DNA from 4 places in the Paenibacillus sp. ov031 genome. Region 2 is predicted to be linked to each of the others. Evidence: a T-box and tRNA genes for the amino acid it is inferred to sense, from the RefSeq annotation. Region 2 holds a T-box; the other regions hold tRNA genes.
What was found. The T-box of region 2 lies ahead of leuS (leucine--tRNA ligase). A T-box ahead of a tRNA ligase gene usually reads a tRNA of that ligase, here a tRNA-Leu.
Positions count from the first base shown of each region.

Region 1: it has a tRNA-Leu gene. The T-box ahead of leuS (leucine--tRNA ligase) is inferred to sense a tRNA for this amino acid. The anticodon was not compared.
Region 3: it has a tRNA-Leu gene. The T-box ahead of leuS (leucine--tRNA ligase) is inferred to sense a tRNA for this amino acid. The anticodon was not compared.
Region 4: it has a tRNA-Leu gene. The T-box ahead of leuS (leucine--tRNA ligase) is inferred to sense a tRNA for this amino acid. The anticodon was not compared.

Region 1 covers NZ_FRDO01000001.1:112,719-117,307, reverse strand. The annotation lists gene BUA17_RS00580 (X2-like carbohydrate binding domain-containing protein) at 1-2,763, opposite strand, end outside; tRNA gene BUA17_RS00575 (tRNA-Leu) at 3,130-3,213, opposite strand; gene pelA (pectate lyase) at 3,331-4,122, opposite strand; gene BUA17_RS31495 (hypothetical protein) at 4,035-4,289, opposite strand.
Region 2 covers NZ_FRDO01000004.1:172,662-177,250, forward strand. The annotation lists gene leuS (leucine--tRNA ligase) at 1-2,021, opposite strand, end outside; T-box leader at 2,093-2,359, opposite strand; gene BUA17_RS18290 (phosphotransferase family protein) at 2,458-3,414, opposite strand; gene BUA17_RS18295 (class I SAM-dependent DNA methyltransferase) at 3,593-4,363, opposite strand; gene BUA17_RS18300 (CvfB family protein) at 4,503-4,589, opposite strand, start outside.
Region 3 covers NZ_FRDO01000003.1:550,112-554,700, forward strand. The annotation lists gene BUA17_RS16420 (HAD family hydrolase) at 84-482, opposite strand; cyclic di-AMP (ydaO/yuaA leader) riboswitch at 600-775, opposite strand; gene BUA17_RS16425 (glutathione peroxidase) at 1,143-1,619, shown strand; tRNA gene BUA17_RS16435 (tRNA-Leu) at 1,770-1,852, opposite strand; gene BUA17_RS16440 (urease accessory protein UreF) at 2,274-2,975, shown strand; gene BUA17_RS16445 (hypothetical protein) at 3,253-3,456, shown strand; gene BUA17_RS16450 (nitrogen regulation protein NR(II)) at 3,484-4,137, shown strand; gene urtE (urea ABC transporter ATP-binding subunit UrtE) at 4,163-4,589, opposite strand, start outside.
Region 4 covers NZ_FRDO01000007.1:352,970-357,558, reverse strand. The annotation lists partial or broken gene BUA17_RS25445 (IS3 family transposase) at 1-251, shown strand, start outside; gene BUA17_RS25440 (hypothetical protein) at 366-602, opposite strand; gene BUA17_RS25435 (general stress protein) at 810-1,259, shown strand; tRNA gene BUA17_RS25430 (tRNA-Leu) at 1,497-1,582, shown strand; gene BUA17_RS25425 (insulinase family protein) at 1,863-4,589, shown strand, end outside.

The DNA of each region.
Region 1 (4,589 bases), on a different contig from region 2:
CGCAGCAAGATACGATTTTTTCAGTGTAACTCGGTTCCCTGCAACTGTATAATCGGACCCCGGAACCAGATCAAGTGATCCGTTAGTAATACCACTGAAGCTTTCCACCTGTTGCAGCAGCGTCACATCAATGTCTGTCTGAGCGGAAGCTGACTTGTCGAAATCCGCGGTTACCGGATTAATTAGATTCGGAAGCTCAACTTTGAGCATATCGAGCAGCATATACTCCCCCGATTTCTTCACTGCCTTGAGCGTGTGCTGCCCATCCGGCAGCCCCGATATGCTGTACAGGTTCTGCTGTGCCAGCCGACCGTTACGATGGGCGCTGACTGTTTCCTTGAATTGGTCGTCAACATAGATATCCATGTCTCCCTGTGACTGGTCAACCTCCGTAAATAACTGGATCCCCGTTCCCTTGAAGGTGTATTCAAAAGAATCATCGTTTTTTTCGGTATACTGCACATCGTCCTTATAGTCACCCAAACCTCTGCCAGTGCTTCGTGACCAGGAGCCGTTGTACTTGATTGCCGGATCGTCGTTATTGATCATTATAAATCGAATGCCCGTAGTATCGCTGATCCTTATTGCCAAAGACTGGGGATCACCCGCGCTAAAGATTACGTTTAGACTCGTTGTCCCTTTAGGCAGCTGCGTGAGGTACTGCTTCCTGATAGTCAGCTTGTCATTGACCACCGTGTAGTCGTCATCACTGAGCAGCACCCCATCATTTTCAACGCCGGTCAGCATATTGCCGTTCAAGGACAGCCTCACGGTGACATCCTTCTGTTGTTCCGTCTCCTTGTCAAAGTTTGCAGAGGTCGGACTAATGGTGCTGTTCTGCCCTCCAGGAGGAATTTCCATGGTTACTCTAAGCGCATCCAGCAACATATACTGGCCCGAGCCCTTGACCACCTTCAAGGTATGTGGGCCGTTGTCCAAATCAAGTTTGCTGTACAAAACCTGCTGGACTTCCCTTTCTCCACTGGTATAGGCGTTTACAGTTTCAGATGCTCCATTATCGAGGGTGACAATCATGTCTCCTTGGTCTTTATCCTTCTCCGTCAGCAGTTCAATGCCTGTGCCCGTGAAACTATACTCAAAATAATCGCCGTCTTTTTCAGTAAAATGCACATCGCCATTGTAATCACCGTAACTTCTGCCGGTATTGGAGTTCCATGAGCCCGTGTATTTAATACTGCTGTCATCATCATTAATGTAGACCTCATTGGTAACAGTGGCATCTTCCACAGAGATTGAATTTACAGCATTGTCAGCTTCAGCGTCCAAGGCACCCCCTTGACTGCTATTCGCTGGACCAGTGCCAGAGGAATCCGTAATCGCTATGCTCAGATCCTGTCTCCCATCTGTCTGCTCCTTGCCCCCGTTGCGCTGCCAATCCCCGCTATAGAGCATGCCTGTATCATCGTCATTGACGGCTGATGTGCCGTTCAGTGCGGTTACTTTAAGCATCCGGGAAGCATGGGGTTCTAGCACGCCGCCACTGAATTCATGATTAAAATTCCCCAGCTCGGAATGGCTCCAGAGATCACGGACAGAAGCCGGACCGTTGAGGCCAAGATCGCTCCATTTGACTTTTACCTCCGCACTCTGGTCGCCCAAATTGAACAAGGCTACACTGTAAGTACCATCTCCGTTATTGGCATACCAAACCTGCTGCTTGGTCTCCATGGAAACCGGATGGCCTGGACGTCCAGCCTGATTGACGGCAATGACTTCGTCATTCGTAAGCAATTCCAATCCATAGCTGTCCAGCCTTGTTAAATCATCACCTGTATAAAGCGGTGCTGAAGAGATAGACCAGAAGGTCGTGGCCGTTTGCCGCTCAACCTTGGTCAGACCATCCATCGAGCCATTCCCGACATTCAGTGAATCGAAGTCGTTCCAGCCTCCGGGACCTGCATCCCGCCACCAGAGGGCAGCGATGGGGAACAAGCGGGAAATACTCGACCATTCGGTCAATCCCTTACTGCTGTCGTAAGCTTCAACGTCCCAGTCGATCCTCCAGCCGTTTGCATACTTTTTCCAGAAGTCCACGTAATTGTGATCAAGCGCCCAGGAAAGCTCAAACCAGATGTTATTTCTGTCCAGGGCTTTGGACCATGCCTCCACATCACCACGTGCATCCCGGCTCAGATTATTGATTCCCGATCCTGGCGTCACACTGTCGAATTTGACAAAGTTGATACCCCACTCGCCAAGAAGATCCGCGATGGAGTCAATGTACTTCTGTGAGCAAGGGTTCGAAAAATCAATTTTGTACGTGTACGAATCCCAAGCATCCATAACAACGAGCGGTTTTACTGCAATATCTTGCATACGACATGCCCCGCCCGACCCATAAACCTCAAGATTTTTATCATAGGCGGTGATTGATAATCCCGGAATCAGATAGATTCCGATCTTCTGTCCGTTATTATGGACGTAATCAATGACCTCCTGAAATCCATTTGGATAAAGAACAGTACTCGGAATAGGACGGCCGTATTCATCTTCGTCACCGTTCCAGCCAGCATCAATATTAATGTATTCATATCCATGGGCTTGAAGCTTCTCACGCATGGCGTCCGATTGCTTCTTTATACTCTCGGCCGATGTCCAGTTACCCGGCCCGTCATATACCTGCATGCTGTAACTGCTCCAACCCATATACGGCTTTTGGGCCAGACTCTTATCTGCTGCTTGTGCCACATTACCTGTCGTTCCCATAATCCCGAACTGCACCGCCGCAATCATAAATACCATGAAACACATTGCCATCCTTTTTCCGATTCGTTTCAAATTATCCCTACCCCCTCTGAATTTGGTCATTCAAATTCCTGTTGATAGCGCTTCCACACGAGAAGAGAATAGTGGATGAGGCATTCCCAAGATAGGTACAATTCGGTATTTTACGTACAATTAACCTGAAATATAGGGGCAAACCGTCGCAGAACAAACATATTTCCATTAATGGATAAATAAACAAATGGAAGCTTCATCTTTGCTCAAGCCGAGGGAATGGGTTGAAAAGAATCAGGAAAAGCAAAGATCAAAATCTGTAAACAAATAAAAAAGGTCCCGAGAGTGGCAGCAATGCCATTCTCGGAACCTTTTTCGTGTTACATATGATGCGGTCGAGAGGACTCGAACCTCCACGGGGGTTAGCCCACACGGACCTGAACCGTGCGCGTCTGCCAATTCCGCCACGACCGCGTATGTCTTATCTCCGAGAAATTATATCGCGGCGACAAGAGATAATATATCATGTGCAGGTAATTAGTGTCAACAAAAAAAATATAATTTCGCCTCAATGATAAAGCTTTTTATAAATTATATCTTTGAAGGCCAGTTGCCATACCAGGCATACCCGCCTCTTCTTTCCTTATCGATATCGCTGAGTTTGTATTTCACAACCCCATCACGTCCTACGAAGATCGGTTTATCCGTTCCAATTTCGTAAAAACGTGCCCAAATTGGCGATGCACCTGAATCAGCTACGAGTTTGCTATCTCCGTTTTCTCTGACATACTTGTATCCTGTAATTTTCACGTTGTTGAACCAGGCTTCTGCCGCTTGAATGGAAGCCTTAATTTTCGAGTTCGACGGTCTTGTTTTCAAAAACTTTACAATCGTACTGCTCTCTCCAGCACTTAGAGAAGGCACTTCATAAATCCTTGCTCCTGCAGGTTTTAGGGAGCTGGAATCATGCTGCTGTCCCCATGCAGTCAGTTTACCATTTGCTACAACCTGTGTATTGAGAATAGCATCTACACCTTTGGCAACTGATTTTTTACTGCGATCCGCAAGAGAGCTGTCGATGAATGAGAAATCACCTTTACGTGCACCTACTTCATCCAGCATGTACATGACATTAATCATGGCATCGTCGTTGAAGGTAATGTGTTTGTGATAGCCTGAGCTCTGGTATACTTGTGGCCATCCTCCATTGGAGTACTGCATATTTAACAAAAAGTTGATTCCTTTGATGGCAGCAGCCGAATATCGCGGATCATTTGTCTTTTTAAATTCCTTGGCTAATCTTCTAATTTCTGAGTATGTAGCTTTATTATCAATTGTAGATTTGGCCCACTCACCACTTGTTTTTTGTAATCCTTCTTCCATCCCCCGTCAGGACGTTGATTCTTCAAAATATCTGAGATACTTGCTGTCGTTCCAGATGCGTCTGCAGCAGATACCTTAGCAGCAGGCTGAAATACCATTCCGACAACAGAGAAAATCATTGTACATGCCATTACCAAAGATGCAAACCTTGCTTGTGCCTTCAACATCGTTTAGAACACTCCCCAATTCATTTTCTGCAAACTGTTTTCCTTGAGCGTCTCCCCTCCTTATATTTGTTTTTAAACTCAAACTATTTCTTTTCATCCAATAAGTGGATTATACAAAAAGAATTCTATGCAAAACAATAAATTTTGTCAATAATTGCAACAATATGTAACAAATTCTTTATCTTAACCTATAGGTATCGTCTAATCGAAATGTGAGAAAGCCAATAAATCATCCAATTTTTCTCCATTTGAAACAGTAGTTACTTTTTTGTCATCTATTAAAACCCAATATTCGAGTTA
Region 2 (4,589 bases):
ACCTTTTTGATTGTCTTGTGTGCAGTCCGCTTGAACTCATCGGTTCCACCATCTGCTGTGATCTTGTCATTAATTGCACCTGTATCTTCATTGATGAACAGACGCCATACACGTGACAGGAAGCGGTGCATGCCCTCAACCCCGTTAGCGTTCCATGGTTTTGTCGCCTCCAGAGGCCCCATGAACATTTCATACAGACGCAATGTATCTGCACCGAATTCATTGACGATCTCATCCGGGTTAATAACATTACCACGGGATTTACTCATCTTCTCATTGTTGGTTCCCAGGATCATACCTTGGTTGACCAGTTTGTGGAACGGCTCTTTGGTATGCACCACACCCAGATCATACAGCACTTTATGCCAGAAACGAGCGTACAGCAAGTGAAGCACCGCGTGCTCTGCTCCCCCGATATACAGATCAACTGGCAGCCATTGCTGCTGTTTCTCCTGAGAGATCAGTTCCTTGTCATTGTGTGGATCAATAAAGCGCAGGTAATACCAGCAGCTACCGGCCCATTGTGGCATTGTGTTCGTCTCGCGACGTGCTTTCATTCCCGTTTCCGGATCTACGGTGTTAACCCATTCCGTAACATTCGCCAGTGGTGACTCTCCAGTGCCCGAGGGTTTGATCTGGTCAATATCCGGCAGCAGCAAAGGCAGTTGATCTTCCGGCACCGTCTTCATCGTTCCGTCTTCCAGATGCAGAATCGGGATTGGTTCACCCCAGTAACGCTGACGGCTGAACAGCCAATCGCGCAGACGATAGGTTACCTTGCCTTGCCCCTTACCATTCTCTTCCAACCAGGCAATCATCTTCGCAATCGCTTCTTCGTTGTTCAATCCGTTCAGGAAATCGGAGTTCACATGCGGTCCGTCTCCGGAATACGCTTCTTGTGTCACGTCGCCACCCTGTACAACCTCGATGATGTCCAGACCAAACTGTTTTGCAAACTCCCAGTCACGAGCGTCATGTCCCGGAACGGCCATGATCGCCCCTGTGCCGTATCCAGCCAGAACATAATCGGCGATCCAGATTGGCACCTTCGCTCCGTTTACCGGATTGATTGCATAAGTTCCTGTGAACACACCCGTTTTGTCTTTAGCCAAATCAGTACGTTCCAGATCACTCTTGCGAGCAGCCTGTTCCTGATATGCCTTGATTGCTTCACGCTGTTCAGCCGTTGTAATGACTTCAACCAGCTCATGCTCTGGTGCCAATACAGCATAGCTTGCACCAAACAAAGTATCTGCACGTGTCGTAAACACTTTAATAACTTCTTCATGACCCTCAATGGCAAAAGTAACTTCCGCCCCGGTCGATTTGCCGATCCAGTTGCGCTGCATATCCTTGATACTTTCCGACCAGTCCAGCTCTTCCAAGTCTTCCAGCAAACGCTCTGCATATTCCGTAATTCTCAATACCCATTGGCGCATCGGTTTACGAACGACCGGATGTCCACCACGCTCACTCTTACCGTCGATAACTTCTTCGTTCGCCAGTACCGTTCCCAAAGCTTCGCACCAGTTCACAGGCACTTCATCTACATAAGCCAGGCCTTTATTGTACAACTGGATGAAGATCCATTGCGTCCATTTGTAATAGTCAGGGTCTGTTGTGCTGATCTCCCGATCCCAGTCATATGAGAAACCCAGTGATTTGATCTGACGACGGAAATTGTCAATATTGCGGAATGTAATATCCCGTGGATGCTCACCAGTATCCAATGCATGCTGCTCAGCAGGCAGGCCGAAAGCGTCCCAACCCATTGGATGCAATACATTGAAACCGCGCATACGTTTGAAACGGGATACGATATCCGTTGCCGTATATCCTTCCGGGTGACCTACGTGCAGGCCTGAGCCGGATGGATACGGAAACATATCTAAGGCATAAAACTTCGGTTTAGCGGGATCTTCACCCGTTTTAAACGTTTTATTGTCATCCCAGTATTGCTGCCAACTTTTCTCCATGTCTTGTGGCTTATAGCCGTGTTTCGGCTGTTGATTCTCACTCATCTATTGTTCCTCCTCTGGTTATTCGCTTTTATTGCAACAAAAAAACCTCAGCATCCCGTAGCGTTTGCAGCGCTAGGGACGAGAGGTTGAATTCCCGTGGTACCACCCTAGTTAGCGGACGATCGTGCTTCGTCATCCACTCCCTTTGGACCTGTAACGGCGGTTAACCGATGCGGATTTCCATTCCTGAACCCGAGTGTTAATCAGTCGGTTGCAAGATGGTGTAATCACCGCATTTCTCCAAGGCGAGTTCGTGAAATACTGTCAACCGACTTGCACCAAGCGCCGGCTCTCTGTCATGTACAGGATTCACTACTGATCCTTATCATCGAAATATGTATACGATATGATCGGAAACATTATATAAAAAAGAAGCATTAAAGTCAATATTACACTGTCTGTTGAGTATAAGCAATGCTATGCATCAGTATACACATTAAGACGACTGAAATCGCTTGATTCCTTCTTCTAGATTATCAATCGACCACTGAATGTGTTCCTTGTTCTCGTATTGACGATACGGACACTCGATTCTCAGCGCCAGATCAAAATACAGATCATATAAACTTCTTCTTTTTCGTTCACTGTCTGTTGTAACTGCTCTACCATATCCTTTGAGGAATCCCGGTGTATTATTAAAATGACTGAAATAGTGCTCCATTAAAGGATCTGCCCAAAGGGAACGTTCGAAATCGATAATGGCGGTGATTTTCCCCGCCTCTACAAATACATTCCCATCCCACAAATCCCAATGTACAAGCACAGGCTCTTTGACATCATCCAGCACATCCGATTTCTCTTGAATCAAACGCTCCAGTTCCTCATAACGAATCGAAAATTCCACACCCGCTGCTTTGCTATCTGCAAGCATATCATCCATTAGGCTCATGAAAGCTTCTTTCCACGTTGTATAATGCGATTTCTTTGAAGAAAAGTAACCAAACTTCTCTCCTTTAATTTCATTGATCCGACGATTGTATGCACCCAGCTGCTGCTCTATGGATTCCTGCTCTTCTGCACTGTACTGATCTTTGACTTTGTTATACGGCGTTCCTGGCATGTACTCCATAATAAAATATTCTGCCGGAACCAGGGTGAGCGATGGATCATAGGCCAATACCCGAGGAACGGGTACATCCTGAAGTTCTGCCGCGAGTCGTAGTGCTTCAACCTCAGCAACCATGACATGCTGTTCGCAGCGCATCAGCTTAATGCCATTAGAAGGAGCTATTTTGAGTACAACCTTCTGTCCGTCTTTCTTGGTAATAAAGTAAGCGTGGTTTGCCCACCCGTCAATCATCTCTTTGTATTCTTGGACACCTGTGTTAAAGTGCTGCTGCACAATTCTGTCTAATTGTTCGGAAGTAAGCCTTGTTTTGTATGTACTTTCCATTCTGCATCCCACCCAGAATTTAATTTTTCAGGATTCTACTAATTAGAAAACGTTTTCCATCCAACTATTATGGCTTCCTTTAACCCCACTGGCAATAACTTTTATTACATATAAAAAAACATTCTTATAAACAAAGAACTGCCCTTATACATCATAAGGACAGTTCTTTATCTTAATCCTATTTCACGGCTACATAGAATAGACGCTGTGCGCCTTCTCCCGCCTCTTTCCACTCAAAATCAGCATATACACGTACATCTCTGAAGCCAGCCTTCGTGAGCTCCAGCTTCATCCAGTCCGGATCATACGCACGCTGAACATGAACCTCTTCAAACCGTTGGTACATATCCTTGCCGCTCTCAGCCACACGCGAAAAGATACTTAGATGATGCTCAATCTCACACCGTTCATGATCCATATCACAGGTCCAAATATACGATACGGAGCGTTCGTCCAACACAAATGGTTGCTCCTCTTCGTATCGAATAAGGGTATTCGGATGATGTACATCGAACAGGAATGTGCCCTCCGGCTTTAGCATCTCGTAAGTACGCTGAAAGGTACGGACGATATCCTCTTTTTCAAGCAGATAATTCACGCAATCACAGAACGATATCACCGAGTCCACAGGCTCCGGCACTCTCCAGTCCCGCATATCCTGCTGCACCCAGCGGACACTGCCTTCCCGATATAAGCGGTGGCCTTGAGGCGTGGCCTCCATTTTACTGCGTGCAACAGACAGCATGTCCGCTGACAGGTCAATACCTGTAACTTCAAAGCCGGAGTTCACCAGTGGGATCGTAATTGAGCCGGTTCCACAGCCCAGTTCAGCCACACTTTTCGGCATGCCATGCCGTTCCCAAGCCGTTCTCGCAAACCTTATCCAGTCCGGATAAGGCATATCCTCCATTAATTCATCGTACACATAGGCAAATTTCCGGTAAGACATGTCAGGCACCGCACTTTCAATTTCATTTTCGAATCTCTTTTGAACAAAAGAAAAAGCAGGGGCGTCCGGAGTTCACCCAGCCTTGCCCTGCCTTTACTTGTGGATTCAAGCGTATGCTTGATCCATTCTACCCGTTTGTCTACTTGTCCTCGTTCTGATCCTGAGGTACAGACTCTGTCAGATAAGTCCAGTTTTCCTTTTGAGTTACCAGACCATCCTTCATCAG
Region 3 (4,589 bases), on a different contig from region 2:
GTCTCCTCAAGTTTCCGTTTATTTATGATTTCAATTATAACAGGCAGCTGACACTGGATCAATCACAGGAATAGTACTAGCCACTAGCCATTCAGTAGAAACCCAACTTCCCCATTCAAGGAATATACAATACGGTCTGCTCCCATTCCCCGATAGATCCCTTTGGGGTGGCTTTGTTCCGTAATGACACACAGGGACTTGGATGTCCAGGAGCGGCAGATCTGCAAATATCGACAGGTCAGGTTTAGGCTATTTTCAAAAATAAAAACATTGCCGACACTACCTTGCGGCAAAAACCATTTCTGAGCAGCAGCTGTGTTCATGCGAATGACATGCTCCACACCGATTCTCCGGAGCCTGCGCTCTTCCCCTGCACTGTTGGTCAGAACGGCAAACGGCATTTTTTTGTACATCAGCAATTTGATAAATTTACGTCCTGCTTCATTTGGAGCAGTCACTAAGATCATCTCTTTATCCATCATTCGTTCCTCCCTTGGCGTGAAAAGACAACAAAAAAGAAGCGTGGGGGACCAAGGCCTCCCGGACGCTTCTTCAATAATCCATAGCAAAAAGACACTATGAACCAGCGTACGGCTTGTTGCCTCTCCCTTTAACGCTTACGAGGTTAGCTGACGGATTCGGGCGCGAGAGTCGCCCTATTTCCGGCTGTCACCGGAAAATTCACCCCATGGATGCCTACTGTCCTAGACAGTTCATCCTGTTGGTTCCCCCGTTTCCCACCCATGAATGAATGGAAACTCAGCGATTAAAACATCGTTCTTTTATAATCATTAATCAGAGCGATATTATCGTTTGTTTCGTTTTTCATGTAAAATTTAATTTAAATTGGAATTACGATATGAATCATACACCCGTGCCATATTGGTGTAAAGTCTGCGCAGATCACCGAATCGACGGATTTTTGCCATTTCACATCAATAATAGCGCTTACAACGTATCCATTCTCTACCCATCTCATCAAAGCTCTCTAATTCTCTCTTTAGCGAAATTCAGGTAGCAAATCAGTCACAGATCATACACGACAGCTTCAAATTAAGTTAAAAAAGCAATATTAATTTTGCATTATTTAATTGTAATCAATATAATAGAAGAAAGAAGAATATGAAATGGAGGCGATTTTCATGTCAGTCTACGACTACAAAGTAAACACCCTTCGCGGTCAGGAAGTTGAAATGTCCAACTATCGTGACAAAGTACTGCTTATCGTGAATACAGCAAGCCAATGCGGCCTCACACCTCAATTCAAAGGTCTGCAAGAGCTTCAGGATAAGTTTAAAGACTCCCCATTCGAAGTTCTTGGTTTTCCAAGCAACCAGTTTGCACAGGAAAAAGGCTCTTCTGATGATATTGCCGAGTTCTGCCAGATGAACTATGGTGTTAGCTTCCCGATGTTTGAGAAGATCGATGTGAATGGTTCAAGCGCTCACCCTCTTTTCCAGCACCTTACCAAAGAAGCGCCAGGCGTACTCGGCTCCAAAGCCATCAAATGGAACTTCACCAAATTCCTTGTGGATCAGAACGGACGTGTTCTGAAACGGTATGCTCCCAAAACAACACCTGATAAAATTGAAGCGGACATCAAAGATTTGCTTAAATAACAAGTAAAGGCCATCCGACCCCAGCAGACAGAATGAGCATGCATTCAGGGGAAACGGGTGACCTTTTTTTGTCTGGCCCATCTGTACTGTAAATAAAACAAAAAAAAGAAGCTTCCCATACGGGAAGCTTCTTCTTTATCGTTCTTATGATGCGGTCGAGAGGACTCGAACCTCCACGGGTATACACCCACTACCCCCTCAAGATAGCGTGTCTGCCATTCCACCACGACCGCATGTCGTAAATAATCGGCAACAAAATTGATTATACCCGGTTCATGTTTAAAAGTAAAGCATTTTTCTAAATATCATTTTAACTGCGCTTTTCCTTCCATAAATCGTATAATCTCGTCATTTTCTCCTACGAAGTGCATATGATTAAATTTAATCCCGTTTGTATACCCGATTAGGCCGATCACTCTACTTTATTTGTATTACCATCCTTCATATCCCTTAGTATAAAGTAACTCATAAAGTTATATAAAATAACACTAAATAGATTTAATATTCAAAAAACAAAGAAACTATTGACAAAAAGCGGATATTTATGTGAATATATATATCATATAATTCGGATTTACAAACATATAGCGAACCAAAAAGGAGTATAAATGTTATTTAACATAACATTTAACGAACCGTAGGAGGCGAAAGATTGTGAACCGTGGGAATAAGCTGCTCGATTATGTCAAACTGCTTGATTCCTCTATCCAGGTCGGAGGGTTCACCCATTCCTTCGGTATGGATGCCCATATCGCTGAAGGTACCATTCGTAGTGTTGAAGATCTCGAATCATTCATGCGCTGTCAATTGCATCCCAGCATCGTGCGTCTGGAAGGTATGGCGATTAAAGGCATATACACCGCCGCAGATCACAAGGACGCATGGCGTACAGCCCTCATCGACAAACTCGTTCATGTCCAGCGCACCCCAGTCAATCTTAGAGAACATGCCTCCATTATGGGCAAACGACTAATTAAGCTAGCTCGCGCACTACACCCCTGGATTGATTTTAGCCATCTCGAACAAACGCTGGCTAAGTATGAATCTGTTGGCTGTCTCCCCACTGTTCACGCCTGGATTAACCACCACCTCGAAATCCCTGTCGAGGAGGCGGTCCTTGGTTATCTGCATTCAGCCATGAGTGCCTGCATAACCGAAGCCTCCAAAGTGATTCCCCTTAACACCGATACAACCCAGGACCTGCTGGTTCGCCTGGCCGCAGACCTGGAGCATGAATGGGATACCGTCAGCGCCTCCGCTGCGGATGGACCGGTACAACCGACCTCATTGTCCATGAAAACGTTGTTTCCAAGCTTTCACATGCTTGGAGCAGGGCTTCACGCATACAGAGCCTAATTCCCATCCCCTTTTTCTTCACACAACCCACCTCCTCACACAGTAAAATATAAAAAAACACGCCGCAACCTCATTGCTGGCGTGTTTTTTATGTCATTTATTTTGTCTATTTAACGCATTTACGCCATTTAACATATTAAAATACACTTATTTCCGTCTTTTTTAATTGTTAGATGACGCAAATGCGTATATAATAAAACATACAGCTCGCATATCTATATATTTTACACCAAGAATAACCAGCTGAACACTACATTCCAACGAGGGGTGAACCCTTTTGAACAAAAAGAAACCTGTGACTCCTTTCGGATGGGCCATTAAACGACGACTAACCGAACTCCAGGTCGACCAAAAGACATTTTGTGAACAGTATGGCATTCCGCCATATCGTCTGTCCAATCTCATTCACGGTACCCGCAAAGCAACCCGGTTCAGGAACCAGGTCGCAGACATCTTGGAAATTCCAGATGATTTAAGATAAGATTTCTGCCAAGGAGGAGCTCATTTCATGAGATACTTAATATCCGATCTGGAGAGATTATCGTTCCAGTCCATTCAACACCAACTTATCATCGTCGATCACAACTGGATCATTCGAAGCTGCAACACCGCTTGGCAACATGGACTTGGGCAACTGCTTCCCAAACAGAGCGTAACAAGCCCCTCCAGAACAGCACCTGAACCGCCTCATTACCTTCATCTTGTAGAGGGGTGGACATTACGCGAGGAGAAAGCAAAAAATGCGAAGATTGTTCAGGAGTTGAAAAGTATCACTGCACCTTTTAAAGACAGTTATACATACGATATCTCCGTTCAAACTGCTCACAGCGAACAGCGATGGTTCCGTATGGAACTCACCCCATTGATTCAGGCCGACCCATCCCTGCTGTCTGATCTTGCACTGATTGCACACACGGATGTTACCGAACAGAAACAGACAGAACGCCAATTGAAGAAGGCTCTGTCTGAAGTACGCACTTTGCGTGGACTGCTTCCCATCTGCGCTGTCTGCAAACAGATTAAGGATGAACAGGACAGCTGGAACTCTGTTGAAAGTTATTTGGAGAAGCACACCCATGCCGAATTCACTCATGATATCTGCCCGGATTGCATCCGAAGACTATATCCGAAGTACTCCAACATTCTGGACAAGCGCTCCTGAACTCATCCTACGCCATGAACCTTAGCTACACAGACAGATGGTGCTCAAACTGCGACATATCCAGCTCTCGCGGTTTTCCTTGCAGTGCAATTGCCCCTTTGTCCATTACATAGATATAATCTGCAGCACCGCGTACAAAATCAATGCTTTGCTCCACCAGCAAGATGGAGATCTCACCCTTTTCCTTAATTTGCAAAATGACCTGCCGGATGTCCTCTACGATGGAAGGCTGAATACCTTCTGTCGGTTCATCCAGAAGCAATAATCCCGGCCGAGAAGCCAGCGCGCGGGCAAATGCCAACTGCTGTTGCTGCCCACCACTCAAATCACCACCCTGCCGCCCATACATCGTGGCAAGCACCGGAAACATCGCTAGCACATCCTCTGGGAACGTCTTCACCCCTGCAGCACTCGTCTCCAGACCCAGCAACAGATTTTCTTTTACCGTAAGC
Region 4 (4,589 bases), on a different contig from region 2:
ATGCTTTGAAGGAACGGGCGATTATCCAGAGCATGTCACGCAAAGGAAATTGTTACGATAACGCAGTAATGGAGAACTTCTTTGGCATTATGAAGTCAGAATTTCTCTATCTTAATGAGTTTGAAAGTCTAGATGACTTCAAGCAAGAACTAGCACAATACATCGATTACTACAATCACAAACGCATTAAGTCAAAATTAAAAGGCATGAGCCCGGTACAATACCGAATTCATGCCATACAGGTTGCATAAAAATATTTGTCTAACTTTAAGGGGTCACTTCACGATACGTCTGGTTTTATTTTATGAAGGGCGAAATAAACACGTCTAGTTCACGTATAAATACATGAAGTACTTGTTCCCTGTTTACAGATCAGCCGTACACAACTGCATTCCACTTAAATGGTGAGAGCGAATGCTTAACAGACGTGTGACTTGTTCCACTTCGTCGAATGGAATCCACAGGCTTCCGTGGACTGTCCGTAAGGAGAGAATGGAAGCATCGGCTGTACGTTCCGGAAATCCAGTTACCGTTTGTCCACTTGTATTACGAACGATGATTTGTTGTTTGCGTCGAATGGCAATTTCTACCTCTTTTTTCATATGTCATTGCTCCTGGTTATGGAATAGTAATTCGATATGTCAATAATTTCAATGGTTAATTTGTCTTCTTTATCTAGTCTATCAGAACTAGGTATAGATTTCCAGATCAGAAATTAAATTTTACATAGGTGAAAGGACTTATTATGTGCTCTGCGTTTTTGAAGAAGCAACCAGGGTTATATAAGGGTAAAAGGAGGGGGATGTATAATGACACAATTGCTGATCGGACTCGTACGCACGGAGAATGAAGCCATTATCATGTTAAATAAATTGAAAGAGGAAGGTATAGCAGATAAATATTTGGGTGCGGTAGCCAAAGAACAGGTTAATCTCGAAGTGGTAAGCGAGAAGACTGGTTTGCCTATGCCTCTGAAGGGCGCAGGATCAGACGGTGCACTAGGCGTGCTTAAAGGGGTGCTTGCTGGTCTGGGCAAGCGGATGGATCAGACGATATCCATCGGAAAAGCGGTACGCAAACTTGCAGGCAACGAGATTGGAAATGAGACGGATGATCTGGTGCTTACCTTAACAGAAGCAGGGGTCTCTGAAGAAGATGCTAATTACTATGAAGATTGGCTGGTGCAGGGGCATATCCTGGTGGTTGTGGAGTGCAGCGAGGAAGAGGCAGCCCGAATTGAACCTATTCTTCTTTTTTAGTTTAATTTAAGCCTGATTTTAGGTTTCTTTAATGTTGGGGAGGTATTCTTATTTCACACCTCCCTTAATATAGATGGTTTAAAGAAAGTTCGGGACCGCAACTCGATCTTTCTAGGCACTGCTCGCTAACGCTGGCAGTGCCTGTTTCATTTTTTTTGGATAATTTTATATTAAGGTATTGCAAAGCTATAAATTTCATGGTAAGATATTTCTTGTCGCCAAGAAATACATACCCATGCCGGGGTGGCGGAATTGGCAGACGCACAGGACTTAAAATCCTGCGGTAGGTGACTACCGTACCGGTTCGATCCCGGTCCTCGGCATCTTAAGAAAAGATCGCATGACACTTGTTAAACAAGTTGTTCATGCGATCTTTTTTTTGTTTGGAAATTTTAATTTTTATGATTTTCTGCTGTACCATTCAGTTCATAAACATTAAAAAACGATAATACATATCAGATGACATCTGTGGTGCTGCCCGTTAGGAAGACATGCAACGATAGTGTATACTATCCGTAGGCATAAATTACCTTTAACTTTGAACTTGAAGAACTCAAGGTTGCATATCAAACTAAACAATTTTATGGACGGAGGACTCGACCCATGTTGAAACAGCTTAAGCCCTATAAGGTGCTGCAGGAACGCAGAATCGAAGAGTTGAAGTCAGATGCGTATCTCCTGGAACATCAGAAATCCGGAGCCAAAATTGTACTCTTATCTAATCAGGATGATAATAAAGTGTTCAGTATCGGTTTCCGTACTCCTCCGGAAGACAATACAGGTGTAGCTCACATTCTGGAACATTCCGTACTGTGTGGCTCCAAGAAATTTCCGGCCAAGGATTCCTTTGTTGAGTTGCTGAAGGGTTCTCTTAATACATTTCTGAATGCGATGACATATCCAGATAAAACGATCTATCCGATTGCAAGTCGGAATGATCATGACTTCCATAACCTGATGGATATTTATCTGGATGCGGTACTCCACACAAATATTTATAATAATGAAAAAATATTTCTACAGGAGGGTTGGAATTACAACCTGACCTCAGCTGAAGATGAGTTAACCTATAACGGCGTTGTATATAACGAGATGAAGGGTGCTTTTTCTTCACCGGAACGGATTGTACGCAGGGAAGTTCTGAATTCACTTTTCCCGGATACTACATATTCCTGTGAATCAGGCGGATTTCCCGATGCCATTCCCGATCTGACTTATCAAGGTTTGCTGGATTTCCACTCCAGATACTATCATCCGTCCAACAGCTTCATTTATTTGTATGGGGATATGGATATGGAAGAGAAATTGCAGTGGTTAGATGAGAACTATCTGAGTGAATATGATCGAATTGAGATTGATTCTGCCATTCAGCTTCAACCTGCATTCGGAGAAAGAGTGGACGCAGTCAAGACATATTCTGCCGGAAGTACCGAATCAGAAGTGGATAACAGCTTTTTGACCTATAATGCGGTCATTGGAACAAGTCTGGACAAGGAATTAAACATCTCGTTTCAAATTTTGCTGTACGCATTGCTTAACGCTCCAGGAGCGGTTCTGAAGCAGGCTTTATTGGATAAGGGCATTGCGAAAGATGTATATGGTACGTATGATGACAGCCTGTATCAGCCCGTGTTCACCGTTGGATTGAAGAAGAGCAATCTGGCGAGCAAAGAAGATTTTCTGGGGACGGTAAAAGAGGTGCTTGAGCGTGTTGTGAAAGAAGGTTTTGATCCAAAAGCGCTGCTCGCAGGTATCAATTCCTATGAGTTCAACCACCGTGAAGCGGATTATGGAAGAATGCCCAAAGGATTAATCTACGGTTTCTCCTCATTGCAAAGCTGGCTGTATGATGTCGAAGCGCCATTTACTCATTTGGAAGCGAATGACGTATTCGCCGAGCTCAGAACGAAGATGACCGAGGGTTACTTTGAGAAGTTGATTGAGACGTATTTACTGCAAAATACACATACTTCTTTCGTTGCTGTCACGCCGGATAAAGGATTGAACGCACGCAAAGAGGAGGCGCTGAAAGCACATCTGAAATCAGTTCAGGCTGGACTGAGTCAGGAAGAGATTCAGCAACTCATTCAGAGAACCGAGGCTCTCGCCGAGTACCAGAATGCACCATCAACCAAGGAACAACAGCAGGTCATTCCGACGTTGTCGATAGAGGATATTGAACCGAAAGCATCGACGCTGTATCAGACGGTAAATCAGGTCGAAGGTACAACGGTACTGCACCATAATATCTATACGAATGGGATCGGTTATCTGAGACTGTTGTTCGATATTAAGGAAGTCCCACGGCGTTTGCTGCCGTATGTTGGATTGCTGAAAAGTGTGCTCGGTTACGTCGACACTCAGAATTTCTCATTTAATGAATTGTCGAATGAGATTCACATTCATTCCGGGGGCATTCATAGTGGCATCGGTACGTATGCGAACGCGCAGGAGCACCGTGATTTCAAGGCTACGTATGAATTCAACGCCAAAGTACTCTATGACAAACTTGGATTTGCTTTTGACATGATCAAGGAAATTGTGTTTACGTCCAAATTTGATGATTCGAAGCGTTTATACGAAATTATTGCCCAGTTGAAAGGTAACTTGCAGCGCAATCTGATCAGCGGAGGGCATTCAGTGGGAATTGGCCGTTCGACCTCTAAACACTCGGCTGTCGCAGACTTCAGGGAAGCGGTTAGTGGCATCGCCTTTTACCAGTGGCTTGAGGAGCTTCAGGCGAACTTTGAGGCTAGAAAAGAAGAACTGTCGACCAGCCTTCAATCGTTGACTAGCTTTATTTTCAGACCGGAAAACTTGCTGGTGAGTTACACTGCGGATGATCAGGGATATGCGGGCTTGGAGAACCAGGTATCCGATTTGAAAGCGAAACTGTTCACCCAAGATGTTGCCAAAGAAAAAGAGGCATTTACACCTGTACATCATAAAGAAGGATTCAGATCTCCATCTGAAGTCCAATATGTCGTTCAAACAGGTAATTTTATCGATAAAGGGTATTCGTACACCGGCTCGCTGCGTGTTTTGCAGGGGATTCTATCTCTGGATTACTTGTGGAATAATATCAGAGCCAAGGGCGGAGCATACGGCTGCATGTCAGGTTTCAGACGTAACGGAGACAGCTATGTAGCATCGTACCGCGACCCGAATCTCGAAAAAACATACAAAGTTTATGAAGAGATGCCGCAATACCTGAAGGATTTCAAAGCAGATAAACGGGAAATGACAAGATATATCATTGGCGCCATCCAGGACCTCGATACACCAAGGACCCCTTATGGCGAAGGATCATTCTCTCTGGAATGTTATCTG